2 regions of the Acidaminococcus sp. BV3L6 genome follow, and region 2 is predicted to be linked to the other one. Evidence: a T-box and tRNA genes for the amino acid it is inferred to sense, from the RefSeq annotation. Region 2 holds a T-box; the other holds one or more tRNA genes.
The links. The T-box of region 2 lies ahead of pheS (phenylalanine--tRNA ligase subunit alpha). A T-box ahead of a tRNA ligase gene usually reads a tRNA of that ligase, here a tRNA-Phe.
Positions count from the first base shown of each region.

Region 1: it encodes a tRNA-Phe, which carries the amino acid that the T-box ahead of pheS (phenylalanine--tRNA ligase subunit alpha) is inferred to sense. The anticodon was not compared.

Region 1 covers NZ_AWUR01000032.1:20,854-33,926, forward strand. Annotated here, with positions in the region: gene HMPREF1246_RS06045 (dicarboxylate/amino acid:cation symporter) at 99-1,352, shown strand; gene gltS (sodium/glutamate symporter) at 1,707-2,948, shown strand; gene lysS (lysine--tRNA ligase) at 3,054-5,027, opposite strand; gene greA (transcription elongation factor GreA) at 5,033-5,554, opposite strand; gene HMPREF1246_RS06070 (pyridoxamine kinase) at 6,229-7,092, opposite strand; tRNA gene HMPREF1246_RS06075 (tRNA-Leu) at 7,274-7,362, opposite strand; tRNA gene HMPREF1246_RS06080 (tRNA-Cys) at 7,388-7,461, opposite strand; tRNA gene HMPREF1246_RS06085 (tRNA-Gly) at 7,469-7,543, opposite strand; tRNA gene HMPREF1246_RS06090 (tRNA-Phe) at 7,552-7,627, opposite strand; tRNA gene HMPREF1246_RS06095 (tRNA-Asp) at 7,630-7,706, opposite strand; gene HMPREF1246_RS10585 (hypothetical protein) at 7,784-7,945, opposite strand; gene HMPREF1246_RS06100 (C-terminal binding protein) at 7,960-8,919, opposite strand; gene HMPREF1246_RS06105 (M18 family aminopeptidase) at 8,938-10,218, opposite strand; gene HMPREF1246_RS06110 (APC family permease) at 10,523-11,971, shown strand; gene HMPREF1246_RS06115 (M20/M25/M40 family metallo-hydrolase) at 12,090-13,073, opposite strand, start outside.
Region 2 covers NZ_AWUR01000038.1:98,953-107,030, reverse strand. Annotated here, with positions in the region: gene pheT (phenylalanine--tRNA ligase subunit beta) at 1,600-4,035, opposite strand; gene pheS (phenylalanine--tRNA ligase subunit alpha) at 4,050-5,075, opposite strand; T-box leader at 5,112-5,305, opposite strand; tRNA gene HMPREF1246_RS07220 (tRNA-Trp) at 6,060-6,133, opposite strand; tRNA gene HMPREF1246_RS07215 (tRNA-Gly) at 6,135-6,209, opposite strand; tRNA gene HMPREF1246_RS07210 (tRNA-Asp) at 6,212-6,288, opposite strand; gene HMPREF1246_RS07205 (NYN domain-containing protein) at 6,397-7,185, opposite strand; gene HMPREF1246_RS10510 (hypothetical protein) at 7,613-7,870, opposite strand.

The DNA.
Region 1 (13,073 bases), on a different contig from region 2:
GATCCATGGGGGGATCTTTTCCATTTTTCAAAAAAGAAAGGAAGTCCATTATGACCCAAGAAAACCAAACCCATGTCAAAGACACAGCCAAAAATGTCATGGCCCGCAACAATCCCCTTGCCCAAGGGCGTCAGCTCGCACTTTGGATAGGAGCCCTCATCATTGGTGCCGTTCTCGGCTGGATGAACGTTCCCTTCCTCAACCAACTCTTCAACTTCATCGCTACCGTCTTCACCCGCCTCTTTCAGTTCATTGCTGTACCGACCATTGCCTTGGCGGTCATTACGACCCTTTCCATGATGGGATCCAAGGAGGAAACGAAGAAAATCTTCAAGCACACCATCACCTATACCCTGCTCACGACTATCTGTGCCGCTGGGATCGGCCTGCTCCTGTATCTCTGGATCCAGCCGGGCAACCTGCCGACAGAGGCCATCGGTGCCGGCGTGACGAATGTCCCCCAGAACATTGGCAAGATGAGCTACTATGACCATATGCTCTCCGTCATCCCCAACAACATCCTGACCCCCTTCCTGACGGGGAACGTCCTTTCCATCCTGCTCATTGCCACCGCTGTTGGTCTTGCCTTTGCCTTTATGCCGGAAACGGAAAACACGAAAACCCTTCTGCGTGGCATCAATGGGGCCCAGGAAGTTCTCTTTGCCCTCATCCGTGCCCTACTGAAGGTTCTTCCCATCGGCATCCTCGCCTTTGCGGCCCAGCTGTCTTCCCAGCTTGAAGCCGGCGTCATCGTCGGTGCCCTAGGCCGTTATACGCTCGTCATCATGGCCGGGAACCTCATCCAGTTCTTCATCGTTCTGCCGCTCTTTCTCCTCATCCGCGGCCTCAACCCGGTCCGCGTCATGAAAGCCATGTCCCCGGCTCTTGCCGTTGCCCTCTTTACAAAGAGTTCCGCTGCAACGCTTCCTGTCACCATGGCTTCTGCGGAAGAAAACATGCGCATCAATCCCTCCATCAGCCGTTTCGTTCTCCCCATCTGCACAACCATCAACATGAATGGCTGTGCCGCCTTCATTCTTGTTACATCCATTTTCCTCATGCAAAATGGCGGCATGGAACTATCCTTTGGAACCATGATTGTCTGGCTCTTCATTTCTGTCTTTGCTGCCATCGGAAACGCCGGTGTACCCATGGGCTGCTACTTCCTTACCCTGTCGCTCATGAGCGGTGTCGGCGCCCCCATTGGCATCATGGGAATCATCCTCCCCATCTACACCATCATCGATATGATTGAAACCTGTGAAAACGTCTGGTCCGACTCCTGCGTCTGCAGTATGACCCAAAATGACCTGAAAGATGAAATTCCTTTCACGGTGGAAATAGAAGCCTAAGCACACGAAAAAGGTGCTTTTCCCCTTGATGGGATAAGGCCCCCAATGCTTTTAAGAAGCGTTGGGGGCCTATTTTGGGAGGCGAAAACAGTGCCGCAAGTCCACATAACGTCAAAAACCTTTTTTGACGCTCATTAAATTCCTTGTTATATTGGGCGCTTTCCTGACGGCATCTGCTGTATACTTTGAAACATCCGATTTTCTCCCATTCAGGCTTTGCTGAATCTTTGCCTTTCCTATCAATCTTTTTGATCGAACAAAGGGGAAAGCCAATCTTTTTGCATGCCCGTTCACCCTATTTTTCGCTAAAATGGAATCGTAGGGATATGACAACTTAGGAAGGAAGCGATTCATATGGTTTTGGACTTTTCATCAGGTTCTCTCCTCATCAAAGCCGATGCGGTCTGCACGACAGCCCTTGCGGCCATCATGCTCCTCATCGGGTACTGGATCAAGGACAAGAGCACGGCCCTCAGGCGCTACTGCATCCCGGCTCCTGTTGTCGGCGGTTTCCTCTTTATGTTCATCACCTTTATTGGCCATCAGACGGAAGCCTTTGCCTTCAAGTTTGATACCTACTATCAAAATCCCTTTATGCTGGCCTTCTTTACGACCGTAGGCCTCGGAGCAAGCCTCTCCCTCCTCAAAAAAGGCGGGACCTTGCTCATCATCTACTGGCTCACGGCAGGCGCCATTTCCATCTGCCAGAATGCCATCGGGATAGGAATCAGCATGGCTACGGGACTGGAAGCCCCTTATGCACTCCTGGCCTCAGCCATTTCCATGATTGGCGGCCACGGCGCGGCCGGTGCCTACGGAAAGACTTTTGTGTCCATGGGCTACCCAGCAGGTCTTGAAGTGGGGATGGCCGCGGCGACTTTTGGGCTCATCTCCGCCGTCCTTGTAGGCGGTCCCCTGGCCCGCGTTCTCATTGAGCGCCATCATCTGACACCGGATATGTCGGAAGATTTCAAGGATACAGGCGTTGAAAACGTCAACGCCGCCACAGGCGAGAAACTGGACGGTCTCACCATCATCAAGAACGTGACGGCAATCCTCGTCTGCATGGCCATTGGAACCGTCATTTCCGGGCGCATTGGGGCCCTTATCGGCATGAGCTTCCCCACCTATGTCGGAGCCATGTTCGTGGCAGTCATCCTGCGGAACGTCAATGAATCGGCTCATTTCTATCAGTTCAGCTTCTCCCTGGTGGATTCCATTGGCGACGTCATGCTGAACCTATATCTTGCCATTGCCCTCATGACCCTCCGTCTTTGGGAACTTTCGGGACTTTTAGGCGGCGTCATCCTCGTCGTTGCGGCCCAGGTCCTTTTCATGGTCCTTGTAAGCTATTTCATTGTCTTCCGGATCCTCGGGAGCAACTACGATGCGGCCGTCATGTGTGCCGGCCTATGCGGGCATGGCCTTGGTGCCACTCCATCAGCCATCGTCAATATGACGGCAGTCAAGGAAAAGTATGGCATGAGCCGCAAGGCCTTCATGATCGTGCCGATTGTGGGCGCCTTTCTCGTCGATATCATCTATCAGCCCCAGACGATTGCTTTCATCAAGTATTTCGTCCATGCCCTGAAATAGAGCATGGTTAAAGGCCCTTCTCCTTCGTAGGAAAGGGCCTTTTTGCGGCATAAAAAAGACCCCGCAGGGAAAGGAATCCTTTCCTTGCGAAGTCTCAGGATAACATTAGCAGAGCTTGGCCCCAGCCGGAATATGGGGATCAAGCATGAGAAGGTTCAGTTTGCGTTCTTCCCCTTCATTATATTCGGCGCTTAACAGCATCCCACAGGATTCGATGCCCATCATCTTGCGCGGCGGCAAGTTGACAATGGCAACGAGGGTTTTGCCGACAAGGTCCTCCGCCTGATAGTACGCCTTGATGCCTGACAGGATGGTCCGGTCCGTACCCGTTCCGTCATCGAGTGTGAACTGGAGAAGTTTCTTGCTCTTAGGCACTTCAAAACAGTCCTTGACTTTCACTACCCGGAAGTCGCAGCCAGCAAACTGATCAAAATCAACGAAATCCTTGAAGAGCGGTTCAATGGTCACATTGGAAAAATCAATCTTTTCCAGCGCCACGGTCTGCGGAGCATCCACCGTTTCAGCGGGCGCGGCTGGAGCAGCTGCCACAGATTCGTCTTTCTTTTCGAGTCCCAGGGGCTTCATGGTCGGGAAGAGCAGGACATCGCGGATGGAAGCCGAATCGGTAAGCAGCATGACAAGACGGTCAATTCCAATACCCAGACCGCCCGTCGGAGGCAGGCCGTGCATGAGGGCATTGATGAAGTCTTCATCCATCATACCGGCTTCATCATCGCCGTTATTGCGTTCTTCCACCTGTTTTTCAAAGCGTTCCTTCTGGTCGATTGGATCGTTGAGTTCCGTAAAACCATTGCAGATTTCAGAACCGTTGATGAAGCCTTCAAAACGATCCGTGACTTCTGGATCAGCAAGGCTGCTCTTAGCAAGCGGCGAGATTTCTTTAGGATGACCCATGATGAAGGTCGGCTGAATGAGGTTCTTTTCAACGAATTCATCAAAGAAGGCTTCCAGAATCTTGCCAGGGCCGAAGGTCGGCTGGATTTCGACGTTGGCATCAGCAGCCAGCTTGCGGGCCGTTTCAACATCGCGGACACCCGTAAAGTCATAACCGCTGAATTTCTTAACGGCTTCAACCATGGTCATACGAGGCCAAGGCGGAGTCAAGTCGATTTCCTTGCCCTGATAGGTGATTTTCATGGTGCCCAAGACGCGCTGCGCCGTTTCTGACACGAGTTTTTCCGTAATATCCATCATGGTTTGATAGTCACCATATGCTTCATAAAGCTCGATGGACGTAAATTCCGGGTTATGCTTGATATCCATCCCTTCATTGCGAAAAATGCGGCCAATTTCATAAACCCGTTCCAGACCCCCTACAATAAGGCGCTTCAGGTTCAATTCCGTCGCAATGCGCAGGTACAAATCGATATCAAGGGCATTATGGTGGGTCACAAAAGGACGGGCCGTAGCCCCGCCGGAAATAGTATTGAGGACCGGCGTTTCCACTTCAAGGTAGCCTTCATTATCGAGGATATTGCGGATACTTTTGATGATTTCCGTACGTTTGACAAATGTGTCGCGGACTTCGGGGTTTACAATGAGGTCCACATAGCGCTGACGATAACGGATTTCCTTGTCCTTGAGGCCGTGCCATTTTTCCGGCAGCGGTTTCAGGGCCTTAGAAAGGAATTCGAGCTTTTTCACGCGAATGGATGGTTCACCCATATGGGTTGTGAAGACTTCGCCTTCTACGCCGACGATATCCCCAATGTCCAGGAGTTTGACCACACTGTAATTATCTTCTCCCAACTCATCCTTGCGGACATATAGCTGAATCTTACCAGACTTATCGAGAAGGTCCATAAAAGCGGTCTTGCCGTGACCGCGGATAGCCGTCAACCGTCCGGCAACACGGACTTCAGCGCCCTTTTCTTCCAGTTCCTTGACCTTGTCATGGACTTCTTTATTATGATGGGTCACCTTATAGGCATGACCAAAAGGCAGGATACCCTTTTCTTCCAGCTTATGCATCTTGTCCATACGGACAGCGACTTGTTCGCTGACTTCTTCAGCAGCGCCCGTATCCACAGCGGGCTGGTTCTTCAATTCTTCCGACATTCATTTCACTCCTTGGCTGCAGCTTTTTTCTTCTTCCCTGCACTGGGTTTGGCAATGCTGACAATCTTATAGCTCAGCTCACCAGCCGGCGTCGGAACCTTGCATACGGAACCCACTTTTTGGCCCAAGATGGCCTTGCCTACAGGGGATTCGTTGGAAATGCGGGGAGGATCGGCCATGGGGTCAGCTTCCGTCGTACCCACAACCGTGTATTCCTCTTCTTCTTCCGTTTCCATATCTTTGATGGTGACCTGGGATCCCAAGGAAACCACCTTTTTATTGATTTCGGAATCCTTGATAACCTTTGCATTGCGGATCATCTTTTCCAAGGTGAGAATACGGCCTTCGACAAAGGCCTGTTCGTTCTTGGCGTCATCATATTCGGAGTTTTCGCTGATATCACCATAGGAAATAGCGACCTTCAGCCGTTCTGCCACTTGCTGTCTTTTTTCAGAACGAAGATAGTCCAATTCGTCTTCTAACTTTTTGAGACCTTCTTCAGTTAAAATTGTTTCCTGTTCAGCCATCGTTCACGACTCCTTTTCGGCTTTGATCCCACAAAACCGGCCCATTTGGCCGCCGTGGGGACAGTTTCGGTAAAACTACCGTATCTTGTAAATTATAGATTAGATCCGGGGAGATGTCAATAAATGAGGAGGGCTGTTCCACCTGTTTTTACTCGGTGCAGGGCTCGCACCAAGTCTCAGCACGTGGTCCCATCCTTGCTTTTTTAGATGGATGAAAGGGGGTCATAAAAGCATGACGCATCGCAGCATGGAACGTACCGCAATTTCATGCTGAAGCCCTCCCAAAAATGCTATTGTTCGTCTCATCCTGGAATGATTATAGCGGCATTCCCCGTTACACAAAAACAATGCCGCTATTTTTGCCATCCGCCTGATACGATGTCAGACGAAGATAAGGGGTAAAAGGGCGCTGCACTCCGACCCATCACCGAAAGGACCTACACGCTGCGCAGCTTCAGGCAGCTTTTGCTCTTCTGTCCAAACAAGGGGATGGATTGGCGCTAAGAGGCCAACGTGGCTTCAAAGTGCGTTTCTGTCAAAAAGAAAGCTAAAGGAAAAGGCTTGAAGCCAGAAGAAAAAACGTGACGCTCAGCCCCAAACCAATTAAGCCGTGGAGAACGCTCGCTCACTTCTCCACGGCTTTTTGCTTGAGGCTCCGATCTAGTTTTCTTCGCTTATCCTTTGCAGCTCGTGCAGTCCTTGGTCTGGGGTACAAGGAGTTTCCACAGACAGCCTTCCAGAAGGACGCCTTCATGGGGATTGGTTCCTTCATTCAAGGTCGTTTCAATGACAAAACTCAAAAAGTCCGCTGCATGCTGGACGGCAAGGTTCAGATCCTTCCCGCGCAGGATGTAGGCAAGAAGCGTGCTGGTAAAGATATCTCCTGTACCGCAGGTCCCAAAGGGGAGTTTTGGTACTTCATACTTTTCCGGGAAAAGCTGACTGTCCGTCTGACTGGCAATGGCAATATGGCCGCTGTCCGTAGGAACACTCGTAATGACGATTGCTTTGGGTCCCAGAGAAAGGAGCTTATCGCACAGGGTTTCGAGTTCCTTATCCGTCGGGGGCTTCGCCTGATAGGGTGTATCCGTAAGGAGACAGGCTTCGGTGTAATTGGGCGTAATGAGTGTTGCATGGGAAACAAGCTTTTTCATGGAAGCTGCCATGGTCTCATCAAAAACAGGATAGAGTTTTCCGTCGTCGGCCATGGCCGGATCGACAACAACGCTCTTCCCCCCACCACCAAAACGGCCGATGGCATCAATCACCACATCAACCTGGGCCGAACTTGCCAAAAAGCCGCTGTAAATGGCATCAAAGGAAAGGCCCAGTTCCTGCCACTTATCCATGGACGATGTCATTTCATCTGTAAGGTCCTTACTATGGAACTTGCCATAGGTCAGGTTATTGCTGTAAAGGGCAGTCGGGAAGGGACAGACCTGGCTTCCCAAGGCTGACAGGACCGGAATGGCAGCCGTCAGCGAACAGCGGCCAAAGCTGCAGAGATCATGAATAGCAAGGACGCGATTTATTTTCATGGTGAAAACCCCTTTCTTTTTCCGTGTTTTTCCTATTGTAAGCCTCTTCAGGGCCATTGAAAATGCACGGTTTTCCTCTTAAACCAGCAAAGACCGTGCCTGCTGCAGGATGGGGAAACCCCAATTTTGGGCATAAAAAAAGACATCGCCCAAGCGATGACTCAATATTCCGTATAAAAAATGGTGCCGGGGACCGGAATCGAACCGGTACGGAGATTACTCTCCGAGGGATTTTAAGTCCCTTGCGTCTGCCAGTTCCGCCACCTCGGCAGATTTGAACATCCATTAAAAAAATTGGAGGCGACACCCAGAATCGAACTGGGGATAAAGGTTTTGCAGACCTCTGCCTTACCGCTTGGCTATGTCGCCAACAATTTGGAGCGGAAAACGAGATTCGAACTCGCGACCCCCACCTTGGCAAGGTGATGCTCTACCACTGAGCTACTTCCGCATAAAAAGTGGTGCCTCAGCGCAGAATCGAACTGCGGACACAGGGATTTTCAGTCCCTTGCTCTACCAACTGAGCTACCGAGGCATTGGCGACCCAGGACGGACTCGAACCGACGATCTCCGCCGTGACAGGGCGGCATTCTAACCAACTGAACTACTGGGCCGTATCAGTGTCTTTCGCAACTGACTTGTTTAGTATACAGTAAAACGCCTAATGTGTCAACAAACTTTTTTATTTTTTTCAAAAAGCAGGGAAAGGCCCTTCCTCGTATGGCAGCGGTACGACTTTCACAGGCGACGCGCCAGTCCTACCGTCCCGTTTGCGCTGATCAATGCCGCATCCTGCCACAAAGGTGCTCACGAGGAGGCTCAAAAAAATCAGGGCCATAATCATTCGTTTCATCCCGGTCTCCTTTTTTACATCGTTAGCCTTCCCCTCCGATCCCCTTTCATCAATGCCACAAGGTTTTCTGCCGCCTCCTGTTTGAGCTTTACGAAGGATTCTTCCGTTGCATAGGAAATATGGGGCGTTACGATAATCTGAGGCACACCATAAAGGGGACTTTCGGCAGTAAAAGGTTCGTTTTCCACCACATCAAGGAGCGCGCCTGCAATCGTTCCTTTCTTTACAGCCCCGGCAAGGGCCTTTTCATCCAGAAGACTCCCCCGGCTTGTATTGATGAGATAACTGCCTTTTTTCATAAGGGACAGGACGCGCGCATCGACAATATGCCGGGTATCCGGTGACGCCGCCAGATGAAGGCTCACAAGGTCACCGTTAATAAAGGCCTCTTCCAAGGTCACGGGAATGACGCCGTCTTCCTGCATCTGTTTACTTTTATCGCTGCGATTATAGGCTAGGACGGTCATGCCCATGGCTTTGGCCTTTAGGGCTGTCCTGCGCCCAATATGACCATATCCCGCAATGGCGAGGGTAAGACCTGAAAGGCGGTGCGGTAGGGCGGGAATGGCGCGCACGCCCCACGGGGACTTTTCATTGTGCTTGAGGAACAAAGGCAGGCGGCGCACAAGAAAAAGCGTGCCCATGATGACATATTCTGCAATATCCTCAGATGAGTAAGCGGTCACATTGCGCACGCCAATACCTCGCTTTTGGGCAGCGTCAAGGTCCACGGCTTCATAGCCCGTTCCATAGAGGGAAATGGCTTTAAGGCGGGGCATCTTGCTAAAGACCTCGTCACCAAGGGGTACGTTTACCTGAGCAAGGAGCCCATCCACTGTGCTGCCAAATTCCTCAAGGTCATGCCAAAAATCATAGCAAGAGCGGCGGAACATAACGCCGGGAAAGGCTTTTGTAAGAAGGGATATCTCCACATCGTACGCATTCCATTCCTCATCGATGATCCAAATGACCATGACCGCCGCCCTCCTTTCTTATGCAAAAAATTCCGTGACTAAATCTTCCAATGCCTTCTGATCGCTGGCACCCATTGTTTCACGGGCCGAATGCATGGCAAGGAGCGCCACGCCAAGGTCCATGGTGCGGATCGGTGTAATGGCAGAAGCCATGGAACCAAGGGTGCTGCCGCCTTTGATATCACTGCGGTTGACATAAAGTTGGTAAGGAATATTTTTTCTATCACAAAGTCCCTTAATCACGGCAACCGCCTCCGCATCACCTGCATAGGACTGACTGCATGCCTGTTTGAGAGCCAATCCCCTGCCAAGGACGGGCCGATTTGTGATATCACATTTATCAACATAATTAGGATGGAAAGCGTGGGCCACATCAATGCTCAGCATAAACCCCTTTGCCATATCCTCAAAAAGAGCCTCTTCCGTAAGGTCAAGAGTTTTATAGATACGGTGCAGGGTATTATGAAGGACAAGGGAATTGGCCCCCTGCTTAGTCGTGCTCCCTACCTCTTCGTTGTCAAAAAGACCGATGAGGGCGACACCCTCTTCTGCTTTGCCATTTACAATGCCTTCGAGGCATGCCTTGCAGCTTGTGAGGTTATCCAGACGCGGAGATGACACAAAATCATCATGTAACCCAAAGGTACAGCCATCTTCTGTCGGGTAAGCCGAAAGATCAAAGGAAAGAATATCCTTTTCACAGCATCCGAGCTCTTTTGCAAGGAACTTTTCAAAGAACGCGCTCTCTTTTTCGTCTTCCCCGATAAGGGCTGCAAGGGGTAGGATATCCTTTTGCTTATTCCATTTATAACCATCATTCACTTCCCGATTCATGTGGATGGCAAGACTGGCCATGGTAAGAAGGGGCCGTCCAAAATCAACAAAATGGGTCTTTGGCTGGAAGGGATCTTCTGTCCGTGTCACGATCTTACCGGCAAGGGAAAGGGGCCGATCCATCCAGGTGCTCACAATCATACCGCCATAGCCTTCAATATTGAGCGTGCCATACCCATGGGTCCGTACTTCGGGGGCAGGTTTCAGACGAAAAGAGGGAAAATCCGTATGGGCCGCCGCAAGCTTTAGGCCCCGCGTTCCTTTTTTCCCTGTTCTGAACGCAAGGAGACAGGAATCAAAAACGGTGACAAAATATTTGCCATTGGGTTTCAGCTTCCAATCCTTTTCTTCCTTAAGTTCCGTAAAGCCTGATTTTTCAAGAATAGCCTTGCTGGAAAGGACCGTATGATAGGGAGACGGGCTGGTCTTGATGAAAGAAAGTAGGGATTTGATGGTTTGTTTCATGGGAAATTTCCTCCTTGGTTCTTGCATTGATTTCTGGCACAATGTCTCTTGTTACAGTGTACTTGATTTACGGAGTTTCCTCAATAGGGTTTAGTGATTTACGCAGCGCAGAACCGTCTTTCTGCATTAGAATTACTCAGTTCCCGACTTTATTTAAGAAGCCGCTGGACCTATCTTCGTTAGAGGACCCCCATCATCACGAATTGACTTTTCTTGTAGCAATTTGCAAAATTTTCTGTTAAGATGAGTGTAATTTCATATGGTTCCCCCATTTCTACTCTCATTCCACTAGGAGGTATTCGCAATGAATCAACCCACATCCAGCAAGAACAAAATCCTTACCTGGCAAGCCCTAGGTCTCATGACCTTTTCCTCAGTCTGGGGCTTTGGCAACATCGTCAATGGCTACGCCAATCAGGGACTCAAGGCCGTCGTCAGTTGGATCATCATGTTCACCATCTACTTCATTCCCTACACACTCATGGTCGGTGAAATGGGGTCTACCTTCAAAGACAGCCAAGGCGGCGTCTCTTCTTGGATTCGGTCCACGTCGAGCGCTAAATTGGCTTATTTTGCTGGCTGGACCTACTGGATCTGCCACATGCCCTACTTAGCACAAAAACCACAAAGTATGCTCGTTGCCTTGGGCTGGGCCATTTTTCGCAATGGATCGCTGACAAAAATGATGTCGCCCTTGGTGCTTCAATCCATTGCTCTCATCCTCTTTTTCTTCTTTTTATGGTATGCCTCTCGGGGCATCCGCTCCTTGAAGCACATTGGCGCCCTGGCAGGGTCCACAAAGGTCATCATGTCCTTTCTTTACATCCTTCTGGCCCTCGCGGCTCCCTATATTACAGAAGCCAAGACCTTTACCTATCGCCTTGATATGGAAACCCTCATGCCCACCTTCGACTTTGACTATATGACAACCCTTGCCATCCTCGTCTTTGCTGTTGGCGGCTGCGAGCGTCTTTCCCCTTACATCAATAACCTCAAGAACCCAAGCCGTGAATATCCTCGTTCCATGATTTTCATGACCATCATGGTCTGTGTCACGGCTATTTTGGGCACCTTTGCCATGGGGCTCATGTTTGACCCCCAGAATGTTCCCAAGGACCTCATGATGAATGGTTCCTATTACTGCTTTGCAAAACTTGGCGAATACTACGGCGTCGGTCAAACCTTTGTCGTTATTTTTGCTCTCTGCACCCTCATTGGACAAGCTTCAACCTTAGCCGTTTCCATCGACGCGCCCATCAAGATCCTCCTTGCTGACGTTGATGAAAAGTTCGTTCCTGAACGCTTCCGCAAAATCAACAGCCGTGGAGTTCCTGTTACAGGCTATCAACTGACTGCGCTGCTTGTGGGCATCCTCATCATCGTGCCCGCCCTCGGTATTGGCGATATGACAAGTCTCTACAACTGGCTCATGCGTCTAAATGCCGTATGCATGCCCCTGCGTTACCTCTGGGTCTTTTATGCTTATATGATGCTCAAAAAAAATCAGGATCGCTTCCAATCTGACTATCATTTTGTCAAAAGCGCAGCCCTTGGAAAAATGGCCGGCGCTTGGTGCTTCTTCTTTACGGCCTATGCCTGCTTCATGGGCATGTTCCCTCGCGGCGTGGCAGCCTATTCTCCGGCCTGGACCTTCCAATTTACCCTGAACATCTTGACTCCCCTTGTACTTTTTGGCATTGGCGTCATCCTCCCCTACCTTGCCAAAAAGGAACGGGAAAGACGGGCACAATAACTTTTACGGGGGAACCAAGGAAAGCATCCCATAGGGACGCTTTCCTTCCAATCAGCAACTAAAAAAGGGACTGAGAAAAATGAAGATTGCATTTTTCTCAGTCCCTTTTTGTATTACATCAATAGGCCAGCAGGAAGGAACGGAAGAATTCCACGCTCGCCGGCAGGGCGTCCACAGGAATGTGTTCATTGACCTGATGGGCAGCACCCCACCGATTATCATGGACATGGCCCGTAAATAAAAGGACCGTATCGGTTATAGGCTTATAGTAGCGCGTATCCGTAGCTCCCAGCATGAGAAATGGAATGGCAAGGAGTTCATTGCCATAGACGGCATGAAGGATCTTTGTAAGAAGACGATAGGAATCGCTGTCAGGCGTCGAGGCAGGTACAGGATCCTTGCCAGAAATATGGCGGATCTTGACGCCTTCCGGCAGGAACCCTTGGAGACGTCTTTCGACCGATTCCACTGTATCGCCCTGCAGGATGCGGACACTAAGTCCCACAGCGGCATGACTGGGCAGTACATTAGGCTGGGTACTTGCCTGGGCCATGGTAAACGCTACCGTCGTATGAAGCATGGCATCAAGGGCAGGATCTTCCTGCGCAAGAGTACAGAGGGCTTCAAAATGCCCTTTCGGATCAGCGTAAATGCTGCGTACCGGTTCTTCCTTTAAGGGAGCCGTCGCTGCGAGCTGTGCTTCTACAAGCGGCGTCAAGCGATAGGGAAACGGATGGGCTTCAATGGCAACCACCGCCTTTGCGACAGCGCCCAGGGCCGTGCCATTGCCTGGCTTGCTCGAATGCCCGCCCTTGCGGTCACAGTAGATTTCGTAGTTGACGGCCGCTTTTTCGCCAAGACCGATATGAGCGGCAAGACGGCCGCCAGCTTCCGGGAAAAGTCCGCCCCCTTCATCAAGGATGGTACCAATATGGACACCCTTTTCCGCTAAATGGTCCACGAGGCGCTGGGCTCCGTCCACATCATTTTCAAGATACACTTCCTCACTGTAGCCCAAAGACAGGTAGAGGTCGTAATCAGGCCGGAAGCCTTCGGCAAAAAGGGATTCCAAGGCTTCCAATTCACTAAGGACCAAATGTTT
Region 2 (8,078 bases):
TTCCCCCGCAGGGGGCGGTTTGGGTCCGGCGTTACAGCTGCCTATGAAATCCTTAAAAGACCAAAGGGAAACCTCTGAACGCCGGCGCCAAACCGTCTCCTTATCGGTCGTGGGCGCCGAATTGATTTTTCGATAACACGGTCCTGCAACCGAATCGCTTCGACGGTGTCTTGCGATTAGCGGTTTTGGCCCATCGAAAAATGTTCCTCGCTACCGCTCGTATGGAGACGTCGGACAAAAAACGCCCTCCTCATCCACCACCAAAAGGACTTGCCTTCTGCTTTGCAGAATCAAGTGGCTTTTGGTCCCCCGCCTTGGTAAGGCGGAACGGCATTCGCCGTCTCTAAGGCGAAACACGAAGGCAAAAGACTGTACACCTGAAACACAAAATCCTTGGCAGCAGAAAATAGTTTTGTCCTTAAAAGCTAAAACAAGCAATCTGCGAGGAGAGGCGACGCGCCCGGTCTTTTATCTCTGAGCTCGATTTCTCCGAAATCGATCCGCCCCGCCAGGGCGGGGGACCGAAAGCCGCATGTTGCCTCATTCTAATGAGGCAAGCGTGCCCTTTCGGTGGTGGATGAGGACGCGAAGCGGACGTTTCCTTGTGAGCGGCTAGCGAGGCATATTCGCCCGGAGTTTCGAAGGACGCTTTTGAAGCGGAGCGGAAGTCCGAGAAACATGTTTGAGGGCGAATTAAGTTCGGACCCGTTCCCCCGCAGGGGGCGGTTTGGGTCCGGCGTTACAGCTGCCTATGAATTCCTTAAAAGACCAAAGGGAAACCTCTGAGAACGCACGGCGCCAAACCGTCTCCTTATCGGTCGTGGGCGCCGAATTGATTTTTCGATAACACGGTCCGTAAGCCGAATCGCTTCGACGGTGTCTTGCGATTAACGGTTTTGGCCCATCGAAAAATGTTCCTCGCTACCGCTCGTATGGAGACGTCGGACAAAAAACGCCCTCCTCATCCACCACCAAAAGGACTTGCCTTCTGCTTTGCAGAATCAAGTGGCTTTTGGTCCCCCGCCCCGCCTTGGCAAGGCGGAACGGCTTTCGCCGTCTCTAAGGCGAAACACGAAGGCAAAAGACTGTACACCTGAAGCACAAAATCCTTGGCAGCAGAAAATAGTTTTGTCCTTAAAAGTCGAAACGAGCAATCTTCGAGGAGAGGCACCCTGTCCGGTCTTTTATCTCTGAGCTCGATTTCTCCAAAATCGATCCGCCCCGCCAGGGCGGAACGGCTTTCGCCGTCTCTGAGGCGAAACACGAAGGCAAAGACCGTAAGGCAAAGACTCGACCTGTTAACGCCGTGCGTCACGTTCTTTTGCTTGACAGCCAGATCCGCAGGATCGAGACAGCCATTCGGCCCACAGGATGGATATAATAGCTCGACAACCTTCTCTCCGATCAAAAGAGCTGTAGAACAACCAACGCACTAGACCGAATAGACAGCTTGACAGCCCTTTCCCCTACCCTCAACCGTGAGGCTTTCCGTCCTACAATACGCTATGAGCCCATTGCTTCGGAGTTATCTTTCCGAAAGCAATGGGCTCACGTGTTACATCAAATCGAAGCAATGGCTGCTCCGACTAAAATATGAACTTAATCTCTCAGCATCCCGCCGAACTTATCCTGGACGTTGGCAACGATCTGTTTGATGACGTCGTCGACGTCTTTATCCTGGAGGGTGCGGGTAACATCCTGGAAGGTGAGGTTAAAGGCGACAGATTTATAGCCAGATTTAACCTGTTTGCCCGTATAGACATCGAAGATGCGGACGTCTACGAGGAGGGCACCGCCTTCTTTGCGGATTTCGGCTTCAAGGTCGCTTGCGGAGACACCCGCTTTTACAACGACGGCGATATCACGGGAAACGCTCGGGAATTGCGGGACGTGTTCGAACTGTGGAATCTGTTCAGCACTCTTGACGAAAGGTGCAATCTCCACTTCGAGAACGTAGGTTTCCGCACTGAGGCCAAAGCGGTCCTGAACGGTCGGATGGATGGCTCCCATGAAGCCGATGACTTTCCCTTCATAGCTGATGGCGCAGCTCTTTCCAGGATGGAGGAAAACTTCCTTCGTCGGTCCATAGGAGAGGCCTTTCACTTGGAGGCTGTCCATGACTTCTTCAAGGGCGCCTTTGATGTCATAGAAGTCGATGGCGTCTTTAGCCGTATTCCAAGAAAGGGGGTTGCGTTTGCCGCTCATGGCAATGGCAAGGACCATCTTTTCTTCTGGGAAGTCCGTAAGCGGCAGGGTTTTCGGAATGAAGACGCGGCCCACTTCAAAGATGGCTGTCCGTTCGCTCTGACGGGCCTGGTTATACGCAACGGTGGAAAGCAGGCACGGCGTCAGTGTGGTCCGGATGGTGCGGAAATCATCACTGATGGGGTTGATGATCTGTAGGGCCTTGCGGCGGCTGTCATCAGCCGGAAGTCCGAGATTATCAAAGACCTGGGCGTTATAGAAGCTGTAGGTCATGACTTCATCAAGGCCAATGCCGGTCAGGGTGTCGCGGATCATGTCCTTCACATCTTCAATGGGGGCCTGACCGCCACGGGCCATAATGAGTTCCGGCGTCTTCGATTCAATCTTGTCATAGCCATACATACGGGCCACTTCTTCACTGAGATCGGCACTGCAGTCGCAGTCCTTGCGCCAGGTCGGTACGGTGACAACCCAGCTGTCCTCGCCTTTTTCCTCGACAGTAAAGTCTAGGTTTTCGAGGATGGCTTTCATGGTTGCCGCGTCGATGTCGCAGCCAATGCGGGCGGCCAGTTTCGTCGGAGCCGCTTTGATTTCCACCGGTTTTTCCGGTACGGGGTAACATTCAGCCACACCGGGAACGGCTTTGCCGGCGCCAATTTCTTCAAGGAGATAGATGGCGCGGTTCAGGGCGTTATGGTTCAAGATGGTATCGACACCGCGTTCAAAGCGCTGGGACGCTTCGCTGCGAAGGCCCAGGGCTTTTGAGGTCCGGCGGATGGTCGGGCCGTTAAAGGTGGCCGCTTCGAGCATGACCGTCTTTGTGGCGCCCGTTACTTCCGTTTCAAAGCCGCCCATGATGCCGCCAAGGCCAATGCCTTTTTCATCATCACCAATGACGATCATTTCCGGCGAAAGGGCGCGGTCCTGACCATCAAGGGTCTTTAGGTGTTCGCCTTCATGAGCGCGGCGGACGACCCAATGATGGCCGGCCACTTTGTCATAGTCGTAAGCGTGCATAGGCTGGCCCAGTTCCATCATGACGTAGTTTGTGACGTCGACAACGTTATTGATGGGGCGGATATTGACAGCGCGGAGAAGCTTTTGCATCCATTCAGGCGATTCCTTGATTTCAAGGTTTTCAATCATGCGCAGGCCAAAGCGGCTGCATACGTCGGTGGCGACAATATCGACGGTGGCACGGTCACTCGCAGGGGTTCCTTCCCCACTTTCCGGTGCATAGTCCGGTAAATTCAGTTTCGTTCCGAGGACGGCGGCACATTCGCGGGCAAGACCCAGCATGTTGAAGCAGTCACCGCGGTTTGCCGTAAGGTCAATATCAAGGACGACATCATCAAGACCAAGGACGGCTTTGATATCGGCCCCAATAGGTGTATCAGCAGGGAGAATAAAGATGCCGTCGCGCTGCTCGGGAAGAAGCAGTTTGGCGTCGATGCCCAGTTCTCCCGCGCTGCAGAGCATGCCGTTGGAATCAAGGCCGCGCATCTTCACGGGTTTGAGTTCCATGCCGTTCGGCAAATGGGAACCGACCTGAGCTACAGGGACTACATCCCCTTGATGGACGTTCTGGGCACCTGTCAGGATCTGAACCGTATCTCCTTTTCCGAGGTCCATTTGGCAAACCCAAAGATGATCGGAATCAGGATGACGCTCAATAGTCACGACTTTGCCCGTAATGACGCCTTCGATGCCTTCACCCAGGTAAAGGACCTGCTCCACTTCGAGCCCGACGCGGGTAAGTTTATCAGCAAGAACTTCCGGCGTAACCGGAATCTCTACATATTTTTTCAGCCAATTGATTGAAGCTAACATAACAAGCGGCCCCCTTATTTAAACTGACGAATGAAACGCAGGTCATTTTCAAAGAACAGGCGCAGGTCATCGATACCATAACGGAGCATGGCAATTCGTTCGACGCCCATCCCGAAAGCAAACCCGCTGACCTTTTCAGGGTCATAGCCGCTCATGCGCAGGACGTTGGGATGCACCATACCGGCTCCGAGGATTTCGAGCCAGCCGGAGTTCTTGCAGACGCGGCAGCCTTTGCCGCCGCAGATGACGCAGCTGATGTCGACTTCGGCGGACGGTTCCGTAAAGGGGAAGAAGCTCGGACGGAGACGAATCTTGACGGAAGAGCCAAACATTTCTTTGCAGAAGAGTTCCAGCGTCCCTTTGAGGTCGGCCAGGCTGATATTTTTATCGACGACAAGGCCTTCGACCTGGTGGAACATGGGGGAATGGGTTGCGTCATAGTCATTGCGGTACACCGTGCCCGGGCAGATCATGCGGATGGGGCTGTTGGGCGTACGGGACTGCATGGTACGAGCCTGTACAGGAGAGGTCTGGGTCCGCATGAGGAATTCATCGGTCAGATAGAACGTGTCCTGCATGTCGCGGGCCGGATGATCCTTAGGCAGGTTCAGTGCCTCAAAGTTAAAATAGTCATTTTCAATTTCAGGACCTTCGGCGACTTCAAACCCCATGCGCATGAAGACCTTTTTGATCTCACGCAGGGTGAGCGTCACAGGATGCAGATGCCCTTCGGCTGCCTTGCGGCCCGGCAAGGTCACGTCAATCTTTTCAGACGCCATTTTTTCTTCAAGCTGGCGGGCTTCAAGCAGTTTCATTTGGTCAGCAATGCGGGCTTCTACCTTGCTGCGCACTTCATTCACCATTTTGCCCACTTTTGGACGTTCTTCGGCGGCTACACTGCCGAGACCGCGCAGGATTTCGGTCAGGGCGCCTTTTTTGCCCAAATACTGCACACGGATGTTCTTCAAGTCATCCACACATTTGACTTCGCCTAAGTCCTTGCGGATCTTTTCCCGCAGTTCCTCCAGTTTGTCGTACATACCAACGCCTCCTAAAAAAAATGACCTCCACCCCGGAAAAGGGGCGAAGGTTCGCGGTACCACCCTAATTTGTACTTCATTGCGGCCGTAACGCAGCCTGCGCCATCCCTACTCTGTTCAGGACGGATGCTCCCAAGTGAACTTCCCTCTCGCTTCTGTGCGCAGCTCCCACCTTGCCTGCGCTCTCTGGGACACCAGCCAAAAGGTACTCTCTTGTTCATCACATAAGTATGGAATTAATAGAAATATTATAGCATTATGGGAGGAGGAAGGCAAGGGGCGGCCAGCTATGAAGAACCTCGGTGCACAAATCGTGCCGATTATCCAGAGCAACGTGCCTCCATTGCTTGCTTCTTATGATTATGAATGCAATGGCAGCATGACGATTCATACGAAGCTGCGTACCACACTCTCATTTCACTGTCGCCAAAAAAATATCACCGTCTTTCTGAGTAAATTCGTGCAGCGAACTTACTCATAGGGCAGCGACGATAGGAGCAGTCAGAGTTTCCTCTGCCGGCAAAGCCGGTGCTCCAAGGTGAAACCGCAGAGTGCGAGTCGGATTATCCCTTACATCCGCCTAAGTTAGAATCTGGCGGATGCAAAAGTAACGGAACGGCTTTTGTGTACGATGATGTTGCAAACAGTCTTTCTTAGCAGGATTGTATCCAGCGAGCTTGCTTGCGGGAGTGGGTAGTGGATGAAAAGAGGCGTTTTTCCCCCGACGTCTCCGCATAAGCAGTAGCGGGGAACACTTTTCGCTAGTTCGAGGCTGCCTGTAAGCACAGTCTGCTGTGCTTAGCAGTCCGTAGAACCGTGTTATCGAAAAATTTATTCAGTCCCCGCCCGAAGGGCGGTTTGGGGCGCGCCTTATTATCGGTATTAAATGCGGATTTTATAATCTCACATCATCGTGTACCATTACAAATAAGGAATCATAACGAAAAAGACATGCCGCTATGCAGCATGTCTTTCAAAATTCTCTGGCAGGAGTACTAGGATTCGAACCCAGATCCACGGTTTTGGAGACCGTTGCTCTACCATTGAACTATACTCCTATGGAGCGGAAAACGAGATTCGAACTCGCGACCCCCACCTTGGCAAGGTGATGCTCTACCACTGAGCTACTTCCGCATTGGCGACCCAGGACGGACTCGAACCGACGATCTCCGCCGTGACAGGGCGGCATTCTAACCAACTGAACTACTGGGCCAATCAGTCACCTGACAGATATAGATGATACCATAGTTTTTAATACTTGGCAAGCACCTTTTTAAAAAACTTTTCGCATCAGGCATGGAAACCTTTCAGCCTTTCTCCTCTATTTCAAACGGAAATAATAGGTCTTTGCCGTCATGTTCTTCGGGTTGCTTGTTGAATGGATTTCAAAGATATTAAGGGAACGGATGAAGTCAAGGAATTTCTTATATCCATAAACACGCACGTCAAAGTCCGGATATTGGCGAATGACGAGATTACCCAAATAACTTGAACTGATCCAACCATTATCATTGGAATTCTCATCGGTAAGTTTGATCAGGGCACTGCGGATGGCCCGCACTTTTTTATTACCTTCCTGGACCGCTTTGCTGGGTTTTACATGATTTTTTTGCCCAGCAGGTTCTTCCTGGAGCGCTGTTTGTTCGGATTCAGGCATATCTTCCCGTTTTGATTCCGCATAAAGGACGTCAAGATACAGGAATCGATTGCAAGCGGAGATAAAGGAGCGCGGTGTCTTGCTCTCCCCCATCCCTAAGACGTACTTATCCGATTCACGCAGGCGGGATGCCAGGCGCGTAAAGTCGCTGTCTGATGAGACAATGCAGAATCCATCAAGTTGGGTCCGGTAAAGCAGATCCATCGTATCAATGATGAGGGCCGAATCACTTGAATTTTTGCCGCTTGTGTTGCTGTATTGCTGTACTGGCTGGATTGCGTTATCGAGAATGGTCGACTTCCAGCTCCCCATCTGCGGACTTGTCCAGTTACCATAAATGCGTTTATAGATGACATTCCCCAGATTGTTTGCTTCTGAAAGGATGATATCGATATATTGCGGAGAAATATTTTCTGCATCAATGAGCAGTGCAAATTTTTTATCTTGTTCCATAGTAAAAAGCTCCTTATGTGGATGGTTCGTTGTGGATAGTCTTATTATACAGGATTTATAGGAGATAAGAAAGGGAGAGGGAGTGTTTAGGTAGATGCTCAGCGCCCAAATCGTATCATAGACTAAATAAGTGGGAGACCACAGCTGAAAGGAGACAATCTAATCTGGCCTGGATGGAAGTTGAATTAAATTTCCAAAGTGCAGCCAATTTTTACTTTTTCTTCATTAAGTTTTCATACATTTCTCAAAAAGAACAACCCCGCAGCTGCGGGGAATACAGGAGTTCGCTGCTAAGTCTAGGTTTAGTACAAGGGACACCCCTGCATGCGCGGGGAATACGTTGATCCGGCTGCGATTGTTGCTCGGACGAAGGGGTCATCCCCGCATGCGCGGAGAATGCTTATGGAGTAGTTAGCTTGTAAGCAGCCTACCTTCGTAATTCACGCCAGCCGTTGACGTTTAGAACGATAAAAAAGAGTGTGGTAAAAAGAAGTGTTGCTTGTAAGAAGTATTCTGAACGGAAAATCACAAGACAAACGAGTGTGATGCCAATTCCAGATACGCCCGTCCAAAAAAGTGTGATGGGAAGTGCCATCAACAAACCAAGTAAAGCCGTAATTTTTGAATTAGACCCCATGATGATCACCTCTTTAGGTTCATCCCCGCATGCGCGTGGAATGCCCATACGCCGCCTGAAATTCGACGCTGGTGGCGGGTTCATCCCCGCGTGCGCGGGGAATACTCGCAACGCTGATAATACTTGCACGGAATTCCTTTGAATATAACGTCATTGGGTTTTGGGTCATCATACATATCAGTGTATATCTCGCAAGTACATTTTTGGTATTCCTCTATCGTCGTAAAAATACAGTCTTTGCATTGCTCGCAATTTT